DNA from 3 places in the Arthrobacter sp. R1-13 genome. Region 1 is predicted to be linked to each of the others. Evidence: riboswitches for the same ligand, from Rfam matches in the RefSeq annotation. Region 1 holds a riboswitch; each other region holds the start of a gene.

What was found. Region 1 has a riboswitch for thiamine pyrophosphate ahead of thiC (phosphomethylpyrimidine synthase ThiC). Riboswitches for the same ligand answer to the same signal wherever they lie in the genome.
Region 2: another riboswitch for thiamine pyrophosphate. It lies ahead of thiO (glycine oxidase ThiO); the one in region 1 lies ahead of thiC (phosphomethylpyrimidine synthase ThiC).
Region 3: another riboswitch for thiamine pyrophosphate. It lies ahead of M1D88_RS19360 (ECF transporter S component); the one in region 1 lies ahead of thiC (phosphomethylpyrimidine synthase ThiC).

The regions. Positions count from the first base shown of each region.
Region 1 covers NZ_CP096420.1:2,767,514-2,774,597, reverse strand. Annotated here, with positions in the region: gene ffh (signal recognition particle protein) at 1-1,257, shown strand, start outside; gene M1D88_RS12820 (alpha/beta fold hydrolase) at 1,318-2,052, shown strand; gene thiC (phosphomethylpyrimidine synthase ThiC) at 2,021-3,865, opposite strand; TPP riboswitch at 3,861-3,968, opposite strand; gene M1D88_RS12810 (amidohydrolase family protein) at 4,083-5,165, shown strand; gene M1D88_RS12805 (VOC family protein) at 5,280-6,155, shown strand; gene M1D88_RS12800 (hypothetical protein) at 6,273-6,710, shown strand; gene rpsP (30S ribosomal protein S16) at 6,910-7,084, shown strand, end outside.
Region 2 covers NZ_CP096420.1:3,113,738-3,120,821, forward strand. Annotated here, with positions in the region: gene M1D88_RS14360 (thiazole synthase) at 1-281, opposite strand, end outside; gene thiS (sulfur carrier protein ThiS) at 325-561, opposite strand; gene thiO (glycine oxidase ThiO) at 570-1,871, opposite strand; TPP riboswitch at 1,920-2,039, opposite strand; gene thiE (thiamine phosphate synthase) at 2,066-2,752, shown strand; gene M1D88_RS14380 (ferritin-like fold-containing protein) at 2,807-3,526, opposite strand; gene M1D88_RS14385 (RNB domain-containing ribonuclease) at 3,568-5,079, shown strand; gene M1D88_RS14390 (DEAD/DEAH box helicase) at 5,358-7,070, shown strand; gene M1D88_RS14395 (DNA-methyltransferase) at 7,079-7,084, shown strand, end outside.
Region 3 covers NZ_CP096420.1:4,169,768-4,176,851, forward strand. Annotated here, with positions in the region: gene M1D88_RS19350 (energy-coupling factor transporter transmembrane component T family protein) at 1-554, opposite strand, end outside; gene M1D88_RS19355 (ABC transporter ATP-binding protein) at 551-2,107, opposite strand; gene M1D88_RS19360 (ECF transporter S component) at 2,107-2,739, opposite strand; TPP riboswitch at 2,809-2,950, opposite strand; gene M1D88_RS19365 (SRPBCC family protein) at 3,153-4,067, shown strand; gene M1D88_RS19370 (FAD-binding oxidoreductase) at 4,151-5,545, shown strand; gene M1D88_RS19375 (hypothetical protein) at 5,597-6,391, shown strand; gene M1D88_RS19380 (DUF4166 domain-containing protein) at 6,388-7,071, shown strand; gene M1D88_RS19385 (DinB family protein) at 7,079-7,084, opposite strand, start outside.

The DNA.
Region 1 (7,084 bases):
GCAGGAAAGACGACGCTCGCCGGCAAGCTCTCCAAATGGATGAAGTCCCAGGGCCACAGTCCCATCCTCGTTGCCTGCGACCTCCAGCGGCCCAATGCCGTGACCCAGCTGCAGGTGGTGGGCAAGCGGGCGGGTGTTCCCGTCTTCGCACCGCACCCCGGCGCCACCTCCGAGCTTGAGCACCCGGCCGGCGATCCTGTTGCCGTTGCCAAGGCAGGAGTGGAGGAAGCGCGGCAGAAACTGCATGACGTCGTCATCGTCGATACCGCCGGACGTCTCGGTGTGGACACCGACATGATGGATCAGGCACGGAACATCCGCCGGGCCATCGTCCCCAACGAAGTGCTGTTCGTCGTCGACGCCATGATCGGCCAGGACGCTGTCAACACGGCGCTGGCCTTCGATGAAGGTGTGAACTTCACGGGCATTGTGCTCTCCAAGCTCGACGGCGACGCCCGCGGTGGTGCTGCGCTCTCGATTGCCTCCGTCACGGGGAAGCCCGTCATGTTCGCGTCCACCGGTGAAAGCCTGGATGACTTCGAACTCTTCCACCCCGACCGCATGGCCTCCCGCATCCTCGATATGGGTGACGTCCTCACCCTTATTGAGCAGGCCGAGAAGTCCTGGGACAAGGACGAAGCTGCCCGGATGGCGAAGAAATTCGCCGACCAGGAAGACTTCACCCTTGACGATTTCCTGGCCCAGATGCAGCAGATCCGCAACATGGGTTCCATGAAGAAAATGCTCATGATGATGCCGGGCGCCCAAAACATCCGCCAGCAGCTGGAGCAGTTCGACGAGCGGGAGATCGACCGGGTTGAAGCCATTGTCCGGTCCATGACGCCCCACGAACGCGTTGCGCCGAAAATCATCAACGGCTCACGCCGGGCGCGTATTGCCCGTGGTTCCGGTGTGCACGTCTCTGAGGTGAATGGACTGCTTGAACGCTTCGCCCAGGCCCAGAAGATGATGAAGAAGATGGCCCAGGGCGGCGGCATGCCCGGCATGCCCGGCATGCCCGGAGCAGGAAACGGTGGGGGAGCCCGCAAGGGTGCGAAGAACGCCCCGAAGAAGAAGGCAAGGTCGGGTAACCCTGCCAAGGCGGCCCAGGAACTGCGCGACGCCGAGACCCGGCGCTCGCAGGCTGCCAAAGCTCTTCCCACCGGTGCCGCCTTCGGCCAACAGAGCGGCGACTTCGATCCCGCCCAGCTGAACCTGCCCAAGGGCTTCGATAAGTTCCTCGGCGGAAACAAGTAAGTAACCAAGGCATCGATGTCGCCCGGGCACATTGCCCGGGCCTTGCCTTAGGGTTGGGTCATGTTCAAGCAGCGGGTAGTGTTCGTCCACGGCTCAGGCAGCTTTGGATCGGCTGCCTGGCCCAAACAGCACGGCATGGCACTGGCCTATGATGCCCTCTTCCTGCGGCGGTACGGATTCGACCCCCAGTCGGAGCCACTTGAGACCGACTTCGCCGCTGATACTGCCATCATTCTGGGGGCGTTGAGCGATGAGGGGCGCGGAGCCGCCGGTGGTCATGTGGTGGCGCATTCCCAGGGCGCCATCTCGGCAATGATGGCAGCAGTGGAACGCCCGGATCTGGTGTACTCCCTGACACTGGTGGAGCCCGCCTGCCTCTCCTTGACGGCTGAACTTCCCGCGACCGCGGCCCACAGGTCCCTCATGGAGCCGCTCTTCGACATCAGGCACCAGCTTGGGGACGAAGACTTCCAGCGGGAATTCGTCCGCCGTGCTTTTTCGGCCGAAGCGCCCGGGCCAACCACCCCCGAGGCTCGCAAGGCCGCCAGGCGGCTCCGGCTCCAGGCTCCGCCGTGGGAAGCGCCGCTCCACATTGTGCCGGGGGTACCAACCCTGGTCCTCACTGGCGGGTGGGAGCCGCTCTATGAGGAGATCGCTGCTTATCTGCGCGAAACCGGTGCCCTTCACCGGACTGCGGCGGGAGGGCACCGGCCTCACGATTCCGTAGAGGGAGACCGCATTATCCGGTCATTCCTGGCTGACGTCAGCCGGCGTCAGCAGTCCCGGGCTTCCTGATCCTGGTGCCATCATTTGCCGGCACCAGCAATTCGGGCAGATACACCTTTCCGCCGGCGGCGAGGAATTCCTCGCTTTTCTCCCGCATGCCGGCCGTCAACGCAGCTATTTCTGCAACCTGCGCCTGGGCCTCCGCAGACCCGAACTCGTTCCGAATGTCCTGGCTGATCCGCATGGAGCAGAACTTGGGACCGCACATGGAGCAGAAATGGGCAGTCTTGGCTGGTTCGGCCGGGAGTGTTTCGTCATGGAAAGCCTCGGCGGTTACCGGATCGAGTGAGAGTGCGAACTGGTCCCGCCAGCGGAATTCGAACCGCGCCTTGGAAAGTGCATCGTCCCGCTCGTGCGCTCCGGGATGCCCTTTCGCAAGGTCTGCGGCGTGGGCGGCGATCTTGTAGGTGATCACACCAGTCTTCACGTCGTCTTTGTTCGGCAGGCCCAGGTGTTCCTTGGGGGTGACGTAGCAGAGCATGGCGGTGCCATAGCGGGCGATCTCGGTGGCCCCAATAGCCGACGTAATGTGGTCATACCCCGGGGCGACATCGGTGACGAGCGGGCCCAGGGTGTAGAACGGCGCGCCCTTGCAGAGCTCCTGCTGGCGCTCCACGTTCTCCCGCACCAGGTGGAACGGGATGTGGCCGGGACCCTCCACCATCACCTGGACATCAAAATCCCAGGCCCGCTGGGTGAGCTCGGCAAGCGTGTCGAGCTCGGCGAACTGTGCGGCGTCGTTGGCGTCTGCTGTGGCACCGGGCCGTAACCCGTCACCCAGCGAAAACGCGACGTCGTACATCGCGAAAATATCGCACAGCTCGTCGAAGTGGGTGTAAAGGAAGTTCTCCTCGTGGTGGGCGAGGCACCAGCCGGCCATGATGGAGCCGCCCCGTGACACGATGCCTGTGACGCGGTTGGCTGTGAGCGGCACGTAGCGGAGCAGGACGCCGGCGTGGATGGTCATGTAGTCCACGCCCTGCTCGCACTGTTCAATGACGGTGTCGCGGAAGATCTCCCAGGTCAGGGCGTTGGCTTCTCCATTGACCTTCTCCAGTGCCTGGTAGATGGGGACGGTGCCGATGGGCACGGGAGAGTTGCGGATGATCCACTCGCGGGTGGTGTGGATGTCATCGCCGGTAGAGAGGTCCATCACTGTGTCGGCTCCCCACTGGGTAGCCCACTGCAGCTTGTCCACCTCTTCGGCGATAGAGCTTGTCACGGCCGAGTTTCCGATGTTCGCGTTGATCTTTACCAAGAAGGCCTTGCCGATGATCATGGGCTCGGACTCGGGGTGGTTAATATTGTTCGGGATGATGGCCCGGCCTGCCGCCAGCTCGCTGCGGACCAACTCAACATCGCAATTTTCGCGGAGAGCCACAAACCGCATTTCCGGGGTGATCATTCCCTGACGCGCGTAGTGCATCTGGGTGACCGTCCTGCCGCCGACGGCACGGCGGGGCACCGGCTGCGCTCCTTTCCACTCCTCTGAGGCTGCTCCCCGACGGACAGCCGAGCGGCCGTCGTCGAGCAGGGTGCGCTCCCGTCCGCTGTACGGCTCTGTGTCCCCGCGGGCTTCTATCCATTCGGAACGGAACGGCCTGAGACCGACCACCGGGTCGCTGCCGGGACCGGCCGTGCGGTAGACGTGGAAAGGACCGTTTCTATCGCCGTTGGGGGAGTCCTCCAAGGCGATTGCAGTCACCGGCACCTTGATTCCGTTTCCTTCGCCGGAGACGTAGGTGAGGGAGTGTGACTTCAGGGACTGCGTTTCGCCGGAGGGAATTTGGACAGGGCTGTGCTGTGATTCTGGGGTACTCAAGGGAATACTCACTTCCTTCGCCGGCATTACCCGGACAGGTTCAACGGTCGCAGGCTGCGTCAGCCCGATCTCAGCCCCTGCAAGGGCACCCGTGTGGTCGTAAATGAAGCTATCACACCGATGCCTCCTGCAACCCGAGGCGTCCCACAAACCGGGGCGCCGCAGCATCGCCATGCCAGGGAACATCCTGCGGTGGTCCGCCGTTAGGCTTTTGTCCGTGCCGAAAATAATTGAATTCAGCGGAACGGTGCTCACATCACCTGACTTGGAGCGACACGGAATGTGGGCAGTAGACGGGAAGCTGACCTTTCGTCGTCCCGCAGGAAACCCCGGCGTCGTCCTCGATGGCTGGGTGATGCCAGGGCTCGCCGATGCCCATTGCCACATCGGCCTGGGCCCGGAGGGTGAAGTGCCTGACCATGTGGCCGAGGCGCAGGCCCTGCAAGACAGGAATGCCGGCACCCTGCTGGTCCGCGATGCCGGCTCCCCCAGCGATACCAGATGGCTTCAGCACCGCAGGGACATGCCACGGATCATCAGGTCCGGCAGGCATGTTGCCAGGACGCGCCGCTACCTGAAGAACCTCGCCCTGGAGGTGGAGCCCCGGGATCTGGCGGAAACCGTGAGGAAGCAGGCCCGTGCGGGTGATGGGTGGATCAAACTTGTGGGGGACTGGATAGACCGCGACGCCGGGGATCTCGCCCCTTGTTTTCCGTCCTGGGCGGTGAAGGATGCCGTTCTCGCGGCGCACGAGGAGGGTGCCCGGGTCACCGCCCACTGTTTTGCCGAGGACACGCTGGATGACATGCTCGACGCCGGGATTGACTGCATCGAACACGGAACCGGCCTCCTTCCGCGCCACATCCCCCGCTTCATCGAGCAGGGTGTTGCCTTGGTTCCCACCCTGGTCAACATCGGAACCTTTCCAGATATCGCCAAACGGGCAGATGCGAAGTTCCCGGTCTACGCCGCCCATATGCGGTCCTTGTGGGCACGGCGCAATGAGCGCGTCCTGGAGGCATTCGAAGCGGGAGTGCGAATCCTTGCCGGCACAGATGCGGGAACAGTCATAGCCCACGGACGGATCGTGGACGAAGTCCTCGCCCTGAATGCCGCAGGGCTCCCTGCCGCTGCGGCACTGGACTCTGCGGCCTGGGCTGCACGCTCCTGGCTGGACGCCGAAGGCTTGACCGAAGGTGCCAGCGCCGATGTGCTGGTGTGCGCCGAAGACCCCCGCGAATCCCTGACTACCCTGAAGACGCTCCGCCATATCGTGCTCAGAGGGGAAGTGCTTCGTTAGGGGAAGTGCTAACAAGGGGAAATGCTCAATGAGGGAATAAATTGAACCTTCAAGTAATTTAACTCTATGAGTGCAGGTCGCCGATCCGGGCGGCCCCCGAACCAGGAGTGAATTATGACCACGGAAACGAGCAGCCAGGATCTGCTTCCCGCCGACCTCACCATGGGCACAGTGATGCTCAAGGTACGGGACCTGACGCTGATGACCGATTACTACCAGCGCGCCCTCGGACTGGAGATCGTGGCGGAGCAGGATGGCGGGCTCTACCTGGGCCGGCGCCGCCAGCCCCTGGTCCACCTTGCTGCAGCTCCCCGACTGGCTGTTCCTTCCCGTGGCGAAGCAGGGCTCTTCCATACAGCCTTGTTGTTCGAAGACCAGCCGGCCCTTGCGGCCACCGTGGCAACGGCAGCCCACTACGAGCCCCGGTTGTTCACGGGAAGCGCCGATCACCTGGTGAGCGAAGCCTTCTACTTCAACGATCCCGAAGGTAACGGCATCGAACTCTACTGGGACCGCCCCCGTGAGGCGTGGTCATGGGATGGCAAGAACGTTGTAATGGACAGCTTGCCTCTTCCCCCTCAGCACTACCTGCAGCGCCACCTGACCGAAGAGAGAGTCTCCGAACAGCGGGAGTCGGGTGCCGGCGTCGGGCACGTCCACCTCCAGGTAGGCGACGTCCAGACGGCCCAGGACTTCTACGTGGATACGCTGGGCTTTGAAAAGACCGCCGGCTGGCACGGTCAGGCCCTTTTTGTCTCCGCCGGTGGCTATCACCACCACATGGCCATGAATGTCTGGAACAGCCGCGGCGCCGGACCACGCAAGGACACGCTGGGGCTGGGGGAAGTTCTCATTGAAGTTCCCGCAGGGGACGACGTCGGGGCGCTCGCCGACCGCCTGAAAGTCGCCGGGGTACCTTCCCACCACACCGGCCTGGAACTCCGCTTTGAGGATCCGTGGCGCAACAGGATCCGAGTGGCGGTGCGCTGACGTCATGCCTTCCGGGTTGGGCTGCCTTCTGCGTTAGGCTGATTCGGACGGCCACGGTGGGGCTCAAAATCCGCATCGTAGGACCTTCCTCGCAGCGACGGAATGAGGATGATTTCCATGGGGTTCACCGAGATCTTTGTTTCCACCCACGACGGCGCGCTGAAGCGGGCCAGAGCGCTCGACGGCGGCGGGCCGGCCACCGGTGATGCCGTGCGCATCCCAGGAATCAGCGACTTCGAAATCGAGCAGTTGGGCGACCTCGCAGGCGCGGCCGTGCACGCAGCGGGCGCGGACTATGAACTGGCAATGGTGGACGTGGCAAGCGACTCTCTTCTTGGTGTTCCGCCGGCTATGGTCCGGGCCCTGGCCGAATTGCTCAGCTACGAGTCCGAAGGCGAAGGCGATGTGCTTGAACATGTCGCCGAGCAGTGGGCTGCGGAGGATGACATGCCTTTCGGGGCTGATGAAGCCAAGGGCTACGTCCAGCGGATTGCAGAGCTGGCAAGCGGGGTGGACGACAACGATCGGACCGGCCTGTACGTCTGGGCATCGTAGGCGCTAACGGGTTGATGAAGGCCGGGCGGGCGTCAAGTCGAAATCCCGCCGTCGATCTGGCACAATAAGTAGGTACTTGATCTGCGTGGCCCCTCTCTCCGCGTCTGGATCCTGTCCTTTAGAACCCCCTAGTATGGCCCGCCCCACGGGTGCAGAACGCGGGTTCGACCCCGTTTCAGAAACAGGAGTGACCACAAAAGTGGCCGTAAAGATTCGCCTTAAGCGCTTCGGTAAGATGCGCGCACCGTACTACCGCATTGTCGTTGCAGACTCACGCACCAAGCGTGATGGTCGTGCCATCGAAGAAATCGGCAAGTACCACCCCACCGAGGAGCCCTCATACATCGAGGTTGACTCCGAGCGTGCCCAGTACT
Region 2 (7,084 bases), 350 kb from region 1:
ATGACTGCGTCCCTGGCGGTGAAGCAGCCCGCTGTGTTCGGCAGCACCCGGATGTTGTGCTCCACGAGGAGCTGGAAGAGGGAACCCGTTTGCGCCGGTGAGTACCGGCGCATTGCAACTGTTGTCAGTTCCGTCCCGGAGGCCAGCAGCGCGGCGCCGAGCCCGTCAAGGCTTGGAGCCCCACCGGTTCCCATGATGAGCCTTGAACTGAAATCGACCCCGTCTATGGTCAGCTCGTCGGTCGCCTTGTATGCCGGACCGGAAGTGGTGGCTACCATCATGTTTCCTGCGTTTCCTGTTGGAGTAGGGCCTTCATGCATTTGCCTAGCCTCCCTGTACTGCGGTGACCAGTTCGACGTCGTCGCCGTCAGCGAGCGCCGTCAGTGACCAGCGGCTCCGCGGAACCACTTCGGAGTTGCGGGCAACTGCAACGCCAAGTTTCTGACCGTCAGCTGCCTGGCCGTCGGGGCCAAGGCTCTTACCTGTAACCAGGGCTACCAGCGTGGTGACCGAGGCGCCGTCGTCGATGGCACGCTCCGCGCCATTGAGGGTGATGTTCATGCTGTTCCTTACTGCGGAGAGGTACCGGCTGTTGCCGGATCGGGGTGACGCCGGACATGACCGGCGGAGGAGCCTGGGGAGAATCGTCCGGGTTCGAAAACTGCCCACCGGGAATCAGACCGGCCCTCCATCAGCTGCAGGCAGATTGATGCGGCCGCCGGAGCCAGAAGTATGCCATGGCGGAAGAATCCTGTCGCCACAATGAGGCCCAAGAGGTCAGCGTCACCTGTGCGGTCCCGTACCCTGCCCAGCAGCGGCGCATTGTCAGGGGTGCCGGGCCGGCCGCGGGCGGTGCATTCAAGCAGCTCCAGTTCGGCCACTGCGGGGAGAAGTACCTGCGCGTCGCGCAACAACTGGTAAATACCTCCGGCGGAGACCGCTGCCTCTGCTGCACCTGCTTCCAGGGCTGCTTCCCGTTGCGTGGCTCCGATCACCACAGTCCCGTCGTCCCTTGGAACGATGTACACCGGCACGCCATGAACCATCCCCCGGACCGTTGAGGTCAGGAGCGGCTGGAGGTGGCCCGGGACGCGGAGCCGGATGATATCCCCGTAGACAGGCCGCAAGGGAAGATCGAGTCCCGGCGGAAGGCCGTCCAGTTTTCCTGTTCCAAGTCCGCTGGCCAGGACAGTCTCGCCGGCATGGATGGCTCTTCCGTTGTCCAGGACGACGCCGGCTACGCGGTCACCATCCCATCGCAGGCCGGCGGCCCTCGCCGGGAGCATTTCGCAGGTTCCCCCGGAACGCTGGGGATCGGCCAGAGCTTCGGCGATCCGGGCAAGGAGCCTTCGAGGGTCCACCTGATGATCGGCGGCGATCCGGTAGGCACCGGAGACGGCGGGACTGAGCAGCGGCTCAATGGAGCGTGCTTCACGAACTGTCAGTGGCTCCACTGTGAGCCCGTTCGCTGCCTGCACCCGCCTCAGATCCTCGAGCGCCCGGCGGTCTGCAGCATCAGCGCCGATGACGAGCGTGGGTGTGGTGAGGTATCCGGTACCAGATGCCTCCGCTTCAGAGGGTCCGTTGACACGGCTGTCGATGGCAGGGGCAAGTCCGGCTGCGAACGCAGGCCAGAGGGCTGAGGCCTCGAGCATGAGTTCCAGCAGGTCTTCCTCCTGGTAGTGCAATTCAGTTACCGGGGCCAGCATCCCGGCGGCGGCCCAGCTCGCGCCGGTACCGGGGGCATCGTCAATCAGGACCACGGAGCGCCCACTCAGTGCAGCTTCCCAGGCGATGGCATGGCCCACCACTCCGCCGCCAATGACTGCCACATCCACGCTGATATCCGTGCCGGAGACGGGCTCGTGCATTGGGCCGGTGGACGTTGTGTGGCTGGATGATGGAGAGAGTGCTGAGTGGGAGAGCACTGGATTCCTTCCCTACGCCGGTACTAACCGGATCAGGTCAAGCGGTCGGCTCTGACGCCCTCTCAGCCCGGCAGTTTATGACAGCTGCTGCGGGCTCCCGCGGTACTCCCCCAGTTTAGAGGAACTAGGCTGGTGCCATGACCGAGCCTGCCGTCCACACCACCGCCCGCCTCTACCTCTGCACCGACTCCCGCCAGGGCCGGGGGGACTTTGAGGACTTCATCGACGCCGCCTACGCAGGGGGCGTTGACATCATCCAGTTGCGGGACAAGCAACTGGAGGCTGCGGAGGAACTGGAGCTGCTGGAAGTCCTGCAGGCCGCGGCCCAGCGGCATGGGCGGCTGTGGGCGGTCAATGACAGGGCAGACATCGCGTCCCTGTCCGGCGCTCCCGTCTTGCACCTTGGCCAGAAGGACCTCCCGCTGCACTCGGCAAGGACGTTCGTCGGCAGTGAAACAGTGATCGGCCTTTCCACTCATACCCCGGGGGAGGTTGATGCCGCTATTGCCGCATCACCGGGGCGAAGCGGCCTGGATTACTTCTGTGTCGGGCCGGTCTGGTCCACTCCCACTAAACCCGGACGGACCGCCGTCGGGCTTGAACTCGTCACTTATGCGGCTGACGCCATCAGGGCGGCAGACCGAATGACTGTCGACGGCATACTCCTGCCCTGGTTCGCAATCGGCGGCATCGACCTCGCCAATGTGGAGCAGGTGGTGGCCGCCGGCGCCTCGCGTGTAGTGGTGGTCCGGGCCATTACAGAGGCAGACGATCCTGCGGCCGCAGCCAAGGCCATCCTGCAAGTGCTCGACGCCGGAGCCTGACCCGGGCTTTACGGTCTGATCAACCGAGCTGTCTCACCATCCGAAGCCGATTGGCTAGCCTGTCAGGCCCAATTGGGTCATGCGCCGGGAGTGGTTCCCCGCCAGCTCCTTCATCAAATCAGCAACCATGAGTTTGGCCTCGGCGTCGTCCCGGACGATTCCCACTCCTGAGTCTGACCCGGGTGGGTCATTACCTTGGCTGGCTATGAGGCCCGACAGGAAAGCACGCTCGAAGCCCACCCGCTGCGCCTGGGTGAGAGCCTCCCCCAGCAACCGCCTCCCCCACAAGGCCAGCCTCGACGCCAACCTGGGATCATCGGACAACGCTTTCTTGAGCCGTACACGAAGAATCTCCGTGACATCCTCGGCTGACTGGACCTGCCGGATCAGCTGCCTGCTTTCCGGCTCGACGTACTCGGACACCGCACGGTAGAAATCAGCCGAAACAGTGTCAATCACGTACGCCTTCATCAGGGACTCGTACCAGTCCGCCGGGCGCGTACGATCGTGGAAATGGTCGATGGCGGGCTGGAATGGCAGCATGGCTTCCTCGGCATCAACACCCAACCCTGCAAGCCTGGCACTTACCAGTTCATAGTGCTGGAATTCCAGCACAGCGATCCTGCCCATAACGGCCCGGTCATGGAGGGTGGGCGAGTAACGGGCGTCCGCAGAGTATCTCTCAAAGGCGGAAAGCTCCCCATAGGCCATGACTCCCAGGAGGTCCGCAAGGAAACGGTCCCGGCGAGCGTTGTCTGTGGGGGAAGTGCTCATGATCCAAGACTAATGGCGCAAATCGGGCTAACCTGATTTTCGTGTCACATCATCGTCTGGCTCCCAGTGTTCACGCTCAGAGCAACCAGCTGGCCGCGGCGCTCAGTGCTCTGCGCACCCGCCTGGAGCTGCCCGGCGCCTTCCCGGACGAGGCCCTCAAAGAAGCTGAAAAGGCCGTTGCGGACCACCGCCTTCCGGACCTGGATCTCACGGCCATCGAGTTCATCACCATTGACCCGGCGTCCTCCACCGACCTTGACCAGGCTGTTTTTATAGACAGGGCCGGTGACGGTTACAAGGTCTACTACGCCATCGCCGACGTGCCCTCCTTTGTGGAGCCGGGCGGCCCTTTGGACGCCGAAACCCGACGGCGGGGGCAGACGTTCTACGCGCCCGACGGTCGCATCCCGTTGCATCCCGAAGTGATCAGCGAGCAGGCCGGCAGCCTGTTGGAAGGTCAGCTGTGCTCGGCGTTCGTTTGGGAATTCGATCTCGACCGGGCGGCAGAAGTGTCAAAGGTTGCCGTGCGCCGGGCGACGGTCCGGAGCCGGGCGAAGCTCAGCTACAGGCAGGCCCAGACACAGCTTGATGCAGGAACCGCGCCACTCGTGTTGCAGCTGCTCAAGGAAGTGGGGATCAAGCGGGTCGAGCTGGAGCGGGGCAGAGAGGGTGCAAGCCTGAACATGCCCGAACAGGAAATCCAACAGCTTCCGGACGGCGGCTACCGGATCATTGCAACACCCCAGCTTCCGGTTGAGGACTGGAACGCCCAGATTTCCCTGATGACAGGCATGGCAGCCGCAAAACTCATGCTGAACGGCAAGGTGGGCATTCTCCGGACCATGCCCACTCCCGACGAGCGGTCCCTCGATAATTTCCGAACTCAGACGCAGGCCCTTGGCAAGCCCTGGGATGGTCAATTCAGTTACGGGGAATACCTGCGCACCCTCGATCCCCGGGATCCTAAGCAACTGGCCATCCTGCACTCGGCGGGGATGTTGTTCCGGGGAGCAAACTACACCCCGTTTGATGGAACGGTCCCGGAGAACGCCATTCAATCGGCCATCGGTGCCAGTTATGCGCACACCACAGCACCGCTGCGCAGGCTCGTGGACCGCTTCGTCCTGGTCATCTGTGAAGCACTGAGCAACGGCTGTGACGTCCCCCGCTGGGCACGCGAGGCCCTTCCGTCGCTGCCAGCCATCATGGCCGCTTCCGACCAGCTCGCCGGCAGGATGGAACGCCTCGCCCTGAACACCGTTGAAGCCGCGCTCCTGGTCAACCACATCGGCCAGGAATTCGAAGCAGTTGTGATCTCCGGATCCCGGCAAGGCAAACTCAACGGTAATGGCGGCAACGGCGGCAGCAACGGCAACGGCAACAATGGCAACGGCAGCCTGAACGGGTCCGGACCTTCCGGGATTGTGCAGATTGCAGAACCTGCGGTCACGGCCAGGTGTACGGGAGAGCTCGAACCCGGCACCAACGTCAGGGTCCGGCTGGTGGCCTGCGACATCTCGGCCCCGGAGGTCTTGCTCGAGCTCGTGGACTGACCCAAATCGGGTCGCGTCCAGTGCTTTTCGTGTCAACAGCTAGACTGAAGGTGTAGTAATGGATGCCCGGTCGTTGATTTCCTTCCTTTTAAAGAATCAACAAGCCCGCCCCTACGCGATCTTGAGACACACCAGTTGGTCACCAGTGCCAGCATAGATAGCCCGCGATCGGCTTCCACTGGATTTGCTAGCGCGCCCGAGCGTGCTCCGGAACGGCCTATCAAACCGCCCCGTTGAGCAGGCAGCGCCTAAGCCCAAATGAATAAGGAAACTCCACTGTGAGTGAATTGCACACGCACCAACTTCTGACCGACGACACCGGAACGGAATCGATCGAGCCTGAAGAAACCATCATCTCGGACGAAAAACCGCACGAGATCGAGGAAAAGTCTTTCGCCGACTTCAACGTCCGGGCCGACATCGTCGAATCCCTCGCCGACGCCGGGATTACCCATCCGTTCCCTATCCAGGCCATGACGCTCCCGGTGGCCCTTTCCGGCCACGACATCATCGGCCAGGCCAAGACGGGTACGGGCAAAACCCTGGGCTTCGGCATTCCTGCCCTGCAGCGCGTTGTGGGAAGGGACGATCCCGGCTTCGACAAGCTAGCCGTTCCCGGTGCCCCGCAGGCATTGGTGATCGTTCCGACGCGCGAACTCGCCGTCCAGGTGGCCAATGACCTCCAAAACGCCTCCCGCAAGCGGAACGCCCGCATCGTCACCATTTATGGCGGCCGCGCTTATGAGCCCCAGGTTGACGCTCTGCAGAAGGGCGTCGAGGTTGTTGTGGGAACGCCTGGTCGCCTGATCGACCTTTACAAGCAGAAGCACCTCAGCCTCAAAAACGTCAAGATGGTAATCCTCGACGAGGCTGACGAGATGCTTGACCTGGGCTTCCTGCCGGACGTTGAGACCCTCATCGCAGGAACGCCGGCAGTGCGGCAAACGCTCCTGTTCTCGGCAACCATGCCCGGTCCAGTCATTGCCATGGCCCGCCGCTACATGACTCAGCCCACCCACATCCGCGCTGCAGACCCCGAAGATGAGGGCCTGACCAAGCGCGATATCCGCCAGTTGATCTACCGCGCCCACAGCATGGACAAGATTGAGGTCGTCGCCCGCATACTGCAGGCCCGCGGCCGTGGCCGTACCATCATCTTCACCAAGACCAAGCGCACCGCCGCGAAGGTCGCCGAGGAACTGGTGGACCGCGGCTTCGCGGCCGCCGCGATTCACGGCGACCTCGGGCAGGGGGCCCGCGAGCAGGCGCTTCGGGCTTTCCGTAACAACAAGATAGATGTCCTTGTCGCCACCGACGTCGCCGCCCGCGGCATCGACGTCGACGACGTCACCCACGTCATCAACTACCAGTGTGTTGAAGACGAGAAGATCTACCTGCACCGCGTTGGACGCACGGGCCGCGCCGGCAACAAGGGCACCGCCGTGACGTTTGTCGACTGGGATGACATGCCGCGTTGGGGCCTGATAAATAAGGCCCTCGGCTTAAGCGTTCCGGAGCCGGTGGAAACCTACTCGTCCTCGCCTCACCTGTTCGAGGAACTCGACATCCCCGAGGGCACCAAGGGAAGGTTGCCCCGCAGCAAGCGGACCCTGGCCGGTGTCGATGCCGAGGTCCTCGAGGATCTGGGCGAAACCGGCAAGAAGAACAGCCGCTCCGGCGGCCGCGACAGTGGCAGCGGCCGGGACAGTGGCAGCGGCCGGGACGGCGGACGTTCCGGTAACCGCGACGGCGCCCGTTCAGGCAGCCGGCGCAGTGGCGGCGATACCGGCGGCCGCACAGGTGACCGTCGTCGTCGTTCCCCCGAAAACGAAGCAGGTAACGGCGCTGCTGCCCCGGCGGCAGCTGAGGCCCCTGCACAGGCTGACACGGACCGTCCGGCGCGTGCCCGACGCACCCGGACCCGCACCCGCCGCCGTAACGGCGAAGTGGTGGCCGGCGGCGACGCGCAGTCCAGCACCACCGAGGCCTAAACCCCTCAATGACT
Region 3 (7,084 bases), 1.4 Mb from region 1:
TGCGAGGGAGCGCCGCGGGAACCTACTCCACGCGCGCGGCGGGCCATCCCGATGGTTTGCCATTCCTCCGCCATAAGCCCTACAAGGCGCATCGCAGCCAGAGTTCCCAGGACGAAGCGGTGCGGCAGTTTCGCTTTTTGGGCCAGGGCGTCGGCAAGGTCTGTAGGGTCGGTGCAGCTCATAAGCAGCACCGCCGGCAGTGCAATTGCCAGCCCCCGGAGCATAAATCCCAGCCCCAGTTCAAGGGAACCTGCGCTGATGGACCAGATGCCGACGTCGAGCAGTATCCTTCCGGTGTCCGGAGCCAGGATGGCGGTACTCCAGCCGCCCAGGGCTGCGGCGATGATCAGAGGCCAGCCCCGCTGCCACAGGAGCAACGGAGTCAGTCCTGCCAACGGGAACAGCAGCAGCTCGAAGCCCAGCGCCACAGTCGCCGAGACCCAGTCGATGGACAACGCCAGGACCAGCGTGATGAGGAAGACGGCGACAAACTTAGCCAGCGGGTTGGCGCGGCTGAGGAGCGATTCACCCCGGAGGGTCAGGGCTTCCCTCATGATGCCACCATTTCCGGAGTCCCCATTGCGAGTTCGGTGCCGCCGAGGACCGAGGAGAATTCCTGGTCGTGGGTCACGGAAACCACTGCGGCTCCGGCGTCCAGGAGCTCGGAGAGGAAAGAGGCGAGTTCGGCCCAGGTGTTGGCGTCCTGGCCAAAAGTGGGCTCATCCAGCACCAGCACCTGCGGGTGGGCGGCCAGTACTGTAGCCACCGAGAGCCGTCGCTTTTCGCCTCCGGACAGTGTGTAGGGGTTGGCGTCCACGAGGGAAGTGAGCCTGAGCCGCTCCAGGAGTTCGTCGACGCGTTCCTCGCCATGACCCAGATGCCGGGGGCCGAAAAGGAGCTCGTCCAAGACTCTGCCGGTGACAAACTGGTGCTCAGGTTCCTGGAACACCGTGCCGATCCTGGAAATCAGCTGTTCGGCCTTCCACTTGTATGGATCAATTCCTGCGCCGGCGCTGAGCTCAAGGGTGGCAGATACCGCTCCGGCCACAGGCTTCAGCAGCCCGGCCAGCGTGAGGGCAAAGGTGGACTTTCCCGAGCCGTTAGGCCCCGTGACGGTCAGAGCTTCGCCGGCGCGAACCTGCGCCGATATCCCGCTTTGCACGGGTGTGGGAGGAAGCGTCTTGAAGCCGCGACGCCGGGGCTGTTCACGCGAGACCGCAAGCTCTTCCGCGGCGAGGAGCAGCTGGCCGGTACCGGTGCTGCCGGGGGGCAACGCAGCAACTGAACCCCGCGGGCGGGTCGCCGGAATATGGCCGGGAACCCAGACGCCCGCCCTGATCAGCATCTCCTTTGCCTGCTCCAGGACCCGGTCAGGCGTTCCGTCAATGAGCACCGCGCCCTCATTCGAAGCTCCCGGCTGCAGCACCACGATGCGGTCCACAAGGTCTTTCCACACCGCAACACGGTGCTCTACCACCACCAGGGTTGCGCCGGTCTTCTCCAGACAACGGCTCACGGCGTCACGGACTTCCAGCACCCCGGCTGGATCGAGGTTGGCGGTGGGCTCATCCAGCAGAATGAGTCCGGGACGCATGGCCAGGATGCCGGCGAGCGCCAGGCGCTGCTTTTGCCCGCCGGACAGGGCGGACGTCGGGTGGTCCAACGGCAAGTGACCCAGCCCGACGTCGTCGAGCGCCTCATGCACACGTGCCCAGATCTCCGCCCGGGGTACTGCAAGGTTTTCGGCACCGAACGCGACGTCGTCGCCGAGCCGGGACAGGATCACCTGCGTTTCCGGATCCTGCTGCATTAGCCCGGCACGCCCGCGCTGGGCACGTGGCGGCTGGCTGTCAATGAGCAGCGAACCGGACTCGTCGGAGTCCCCGGCCTCGCCGTCGTCGTTCGTGTCGCCGAGCACCCCCGCGAGGGCGTGCAGGAGCGTGGACTTACCGGCACCCGAGGGGCCGAGCAGGAGCACCCGCTCCCCCGGGCGGATGTCCAGATCAAGCCCTTGGACGGCAGGGCTGGGCCTCCCGGCGTGCCGCCAGGCCCACCCTTGTGCCGTTACCCCGGCAGGGCGGACGCCGCCGTCGCGAATCGGAGTCATCAGGAGAAGACGGGCTCCGTCGCAGCCTTACGGGAGGCGAAGGAGCTCAAAACTCCGGTCTTCGCGAGGCCACGGGTGGCGATCCAAGACAGGGCCCCGGCAATGACGGCACCCGAGATTGCCGTGAACAGGATGTAGGCTGCCTTGTCGCCGGCTGCGTAGGCGATGTTCCAGCCCCAGGGCGCGAACGAATCGTTCAGGCCGCAGAACAGTCCCGCCCCGGCGCCGGCAAGCAAAGCGACCGGAAGGTTGAACTTCTTGTACACAAACGCCGCGAACACCAGTTCGGCGCCAAGGCCCTGCAGCAGGCCGGAAATCAGCACGGTGGTGCCGTACTGCGAGCCCATGAGGAGCTCGCCCGTTGCCGCCACTGTCTCGCAGAAGAGGGCCGCGCCCGGCTTACGGATGATGAGCATCCCCAGCACCGCGGGGATCATCCAGCCACCTGCGTAGAGCCCGGTCAGGGGCGGGTAAACCGCATTAAGCGGAGCCGAAATAACGTTGGCGCCCTGGGACCATGCCCAGAAGATCACGCCTCCGGCGACGGCAATCAGCGCCGCCACCACAATGTCCACAACGCGCCAACTCTTTTTGCTGGCAGTGGGGGTCTGCTTTGCAGAAATTCCAGTCATGTCTTCCTCCTGAGGAACAGGAGGGGAAAGTGCTCCCCGGCTACCGCGGATTGCGCCGCTTCTGCCGGACACTCTGAGAACTCGACTCCCTTGCGCCGGTACTAACCGGATCAGGTTCGAGGGTCTGCGGCTGTCCGCACTCTCAGCGCCCATCCATCGCACTCCCGGAATCCCGGTAATGCCCGACGGCGGCGCTCCCCTGTCGTAATCAATCTGCCCTTGTGGGCGTTGTCCAGTTTACACCTGACGGTGCTTGAAATTTTTGTGCCGATGTCACAATCGGTGGCGTAGGACTCTTGCCGACTGGCGGGGCCTCTAGGTGCCGGTTGTCCGTTCCGATTGGGGGTATTGACCCGTTTCCCGCTGAGGGCTACGTTGACCCTGCAGCCACGGTTCAATGTAAGGGATGGACCATGAAAATCCTCGCAGCGGTTTCGATGGCGCAACTGCTTGTCCACGTTGCGGGCGCACGGAAGGCGATCCGTGACCGGGTGCCGTATGACACTCCGTCCGGGCGCGGGAAGCCCGAGAACGTCGCCCGGGACATGTGGAACCCTGCCCTAGGCAGCGGGATGGCCGCGCCGTGGCCGGTCCTTGGGGCCCAAGCTATTGGCATCCTGATGCTCTTTGGCAAGCCGCGGCCCTGGGTGGGGAGGGCCTTGGGATGGCTAGGCTTCGGGTACATCTACGGCTACCTGAGTGAGCGCAGCGTCCGGGCATCCTTCCGGCACCCCGATATGAAAACCACTCCCCTGACCGTCCTCGGCACCGTCCTCTCCATTGCCATGGCCCTGTCAGGTCTGTCACGGACTGAACGGTCCGATGACTTCGGCCCTCATGAGCTCGCACGCGACGGCGTGGCTCCGACGCTGAGAGAACACCTCGTGAGAAGGCTCCAACTGGAATCGCGAATTGAGCTTCAGGCTCCGGCTTCAAAGGTCTTCGACTTCGTTGCAGACCACACGAACGCTCCCCAATGGCAAAGCGGCATCGATGAGATACGGCGTATCACGCTGGGTCCTATCGGCGTTGGCACCGAGCATGAATTAACGCGGCGATTCGCAGGGATGAAGGTCGTCGCCCGTAACCGCTTCATTGCATACGAGCCCGGCCGCTTCGTCGCCTTCGAGATTCCCTCGGGCAAGATGACCGGAGTCGCCTCCTATCTGGTCGAGCCCACCGGCGCCAACACCTGTCGGCTCATCAGCAATGTGGATTTCCAAGTGACCGGGCTGGCCCGGTTCGCCATACCCCTTCTGACGCTGATGTTCAAGCGAGACGACGAAAAGGCGCTAGCCAACCTTAGGGCCCTGGTGGAGCACGCCTGAGCCGATGATTGGTCCCCCGATTCCCTCTTGTCAGTTAGTCCGAACGGTGGGAATCTGCTCAGAGAAGAGAGGTCCGTGAGGCTATGGCAGAGAGCACGGAGATCGACAGCGGTGCTGTCGATGAACTACAGACATCCTTTCGGGGTGAACTCCTCCGGCCGGATGATGTTGGTTACGACGCCCATCGCAAGGTGTGGAACGGATCGATTGATCGCTATCCCGCACTCATAGCGCGCTGCACCGGTGTCGCAGATATACGCGCTGCCCTCCGGCTCGCCCGCTCGCAAGACCTGCTGGTCGCCGTGCGGGGAGGCGGTCATAGCTTCCCTGGGCTGTCAGTGTGCGACGACGGCATGCTTATTGATCTCGGTCCCATGAAAGGGATTCGAGTGGACCCCGAGGCCGGAACGGCCCGTGTTCAAGCCGGCGTACTCCTTGGCGAGCTGGATCGCGAGACGCAGGAGTTCGGTCTCGCTGTTCCTTCGGGAATCGTCACCCACACCGGAGTGGCGGGCCTCACGCTGGGCGGCGGCCTCGGGTGGGTCATGCGCAAGTACGGGCTGACGATTGATCAGCTTCTGTCCGTAGATGTGGTCACCGCCGAAGGCGGACTGGTCAGGGCCAGCGAGGATCAGAACGCCGACCTCTTCTGGGGCGTGCGGGGCGGTGGCGGGAACTTCGGCATAGTCACCCAGTTCGAGTTCCGTCTTAACCCTGTGGGCCCCTACGTAATGGCGGGTCCGGTCTTCTGGCCGATGGAAGATGCTCCGGAAGTGCTGCGCTTTTATCGGGACTGGATCGGGGACTGCCCCGACGAGCTTATGACCATCGCGGTGCAGAGAAGGGCGCCGGCGCTGCCGGTCGTCCCGCCTGACCTGGTCGGAAAGCACGTCGTTGCGATCGCAGCCTGCTATGCAGGACAGGTCGAGGAGGGCGAACGGGTCCTGCGACCCCTCAAGGAATTCGGTTCGCCTGTGCTCGATCTTTGCCGGCCAAAACCCTTTCTAGAGCATCAGAAGATGTTCGATCCATCGTTCCCCCACGGCTGGTCCTACTACGTCCGGTCCTGTGACGTCGCAGCGCTGGACGACGACGTCATTGACATCGTCGTCGAGCATGGCATGCGCATCACCTCGCCGATCACCAGCATCGGTCTCTGGCAGATGGGCGGAGCGGTGGGGCGTGTCGGAGACGGTGCCACCGCGTTCAATGGCCGCCAAGCCGGGTTCACCTTCAACATCAACGGCAACAGCATGACCGCCGACGGCTTCGATGCTGAGCGCGAATGGGCCCGCAACTACTGGGCGGCCCTCGAGCCCCACCACACCAGCGTCTACGTCAACTTCCTCATGGAAGAGGGCGAGGAGCGGGTCAGGCAGGCCTACGGTGCCGCCAAGTACGACCGGCTCAAGGCACTCAAGCGCAAGTACGACCCGACGAACTTCTTCAGGCTCAACCAGAACATCAAGCCCGGCTGACGGCGTTACCAGTTGACTCCCTGACACGCTTATGATCCTGAGATGGGGGAAATGCGAAGCAAGGACGTGCCCGCGCGCGGCAAGCAGATTTACGTTGAAATCCTGATCCACGCCCCGATGGAAAGACTTTGGGAGCTGAGCCAGGACCCGGACCTCCATCCGCGCTGGGATCTCCGGTTCTCCAGGATCATCCCGACGGGCCTTGGCAACGACGGGCATTCACAGTTCCGGTATGAGTTCCGGCTGCCGTTTTACGCCATCAGTGGCATCGGCACATCGCTGGGCAATAAAACGACAGCAGGCGGACAGGCGACGTCGGTGCTTAAGTTCTCCACCAGCAACCCTCTCTCGCCGATCGGTCCCGGCTCGGGCTACTGGCGTTACGTACCCGTGGATCAGGGCATCCGCTTCATCACCGGCTACAACTATGCTCCCGGCATGGGCGCCATCGGGCGAACGCTGGACGCACGGTTCATCCGCCCCGGTCTCGGCTGGGCGACATCGTTAAGCTTTGACCGGCTTCGTCTGTGGGCCGAGTCGGGCGTTGATCCGGCCCGGAGCCGCAACGCGTGGTTCCTTGACGCGGCAGCGCGCACCGCCGGCCTCGCCGGAGCGGCGGCGCTCCTTCGCCATGCTGTTGCGGCACGCACGGCTTCCGCTGCGGCACTTGGCGTGACCCTTGGCGCTTTGGCCCTGACGCTGCCCTCCCATCCAACGGTGCCCAAGGCAAAACGCTGCCTTCGTCAGCCACCGGACAGGGGTCCGGCGGAAGCGCCGGCGTCACTGAAGACACTGCCGGAACCGGACCACAGGACCCAGCGACAACTTGAGGGGGCAGGGGTATGACCTCCATCTTCGCGACGGCCCTGGGCCCGGATTTCCACCGGCTGCACCCGATGCTGCAACGGCGCTTCGGCGTGGACCTTGACTTAGGCTATGCCTGCATCGGAAGCGGCAACTTCTCGGAAGTGCGCCGCGGGGCGTGGTGGACTGTTCCTTTCCTCCGCTTCGGCGCTTTCCGGAACATCCTCTTTCCAGACCAGGGGAAGGACATCCCCTTCACCATCGAAAACTACCCCTACGTTGATGGCTTTGGGCGCCCGACTGTGACCTTCGTGCGGACCATGACTGTGAAGCCGGGCAAGAAACGCCGGTTCGATGCCACCATGATCTACAGCGAAGAAACGGGCGGCATTGTGGACTACCTGGGGACGCACCAGCATCTGGCCACAGATCTGAAGCTCGAAGTCCTTCCGGACGGGTCCCTCCACCTGAGGTCCGAAGGGCAGCGCTTCTACGAAGGCAGGCTGGGTTTCACCTTTCCCGCTTTCCTGACGGGGACAGCTGATCTGTTCGAAGCTTATGACGATCAGCGCGGCGTGTTCACCATCCAGATGCAGGTCCGGAACCCTGTCTTCGGTTTCCTGTTCGGTTACCGCGGCGAGTTCACGTGTACCTTTCCGCCTGTGTCAGCGGAGGGGATGCCTGCCCGTCTCAGACCTGTCCGAGAGGAACGGCGGGAGTAGCAGCCTCCTAGCT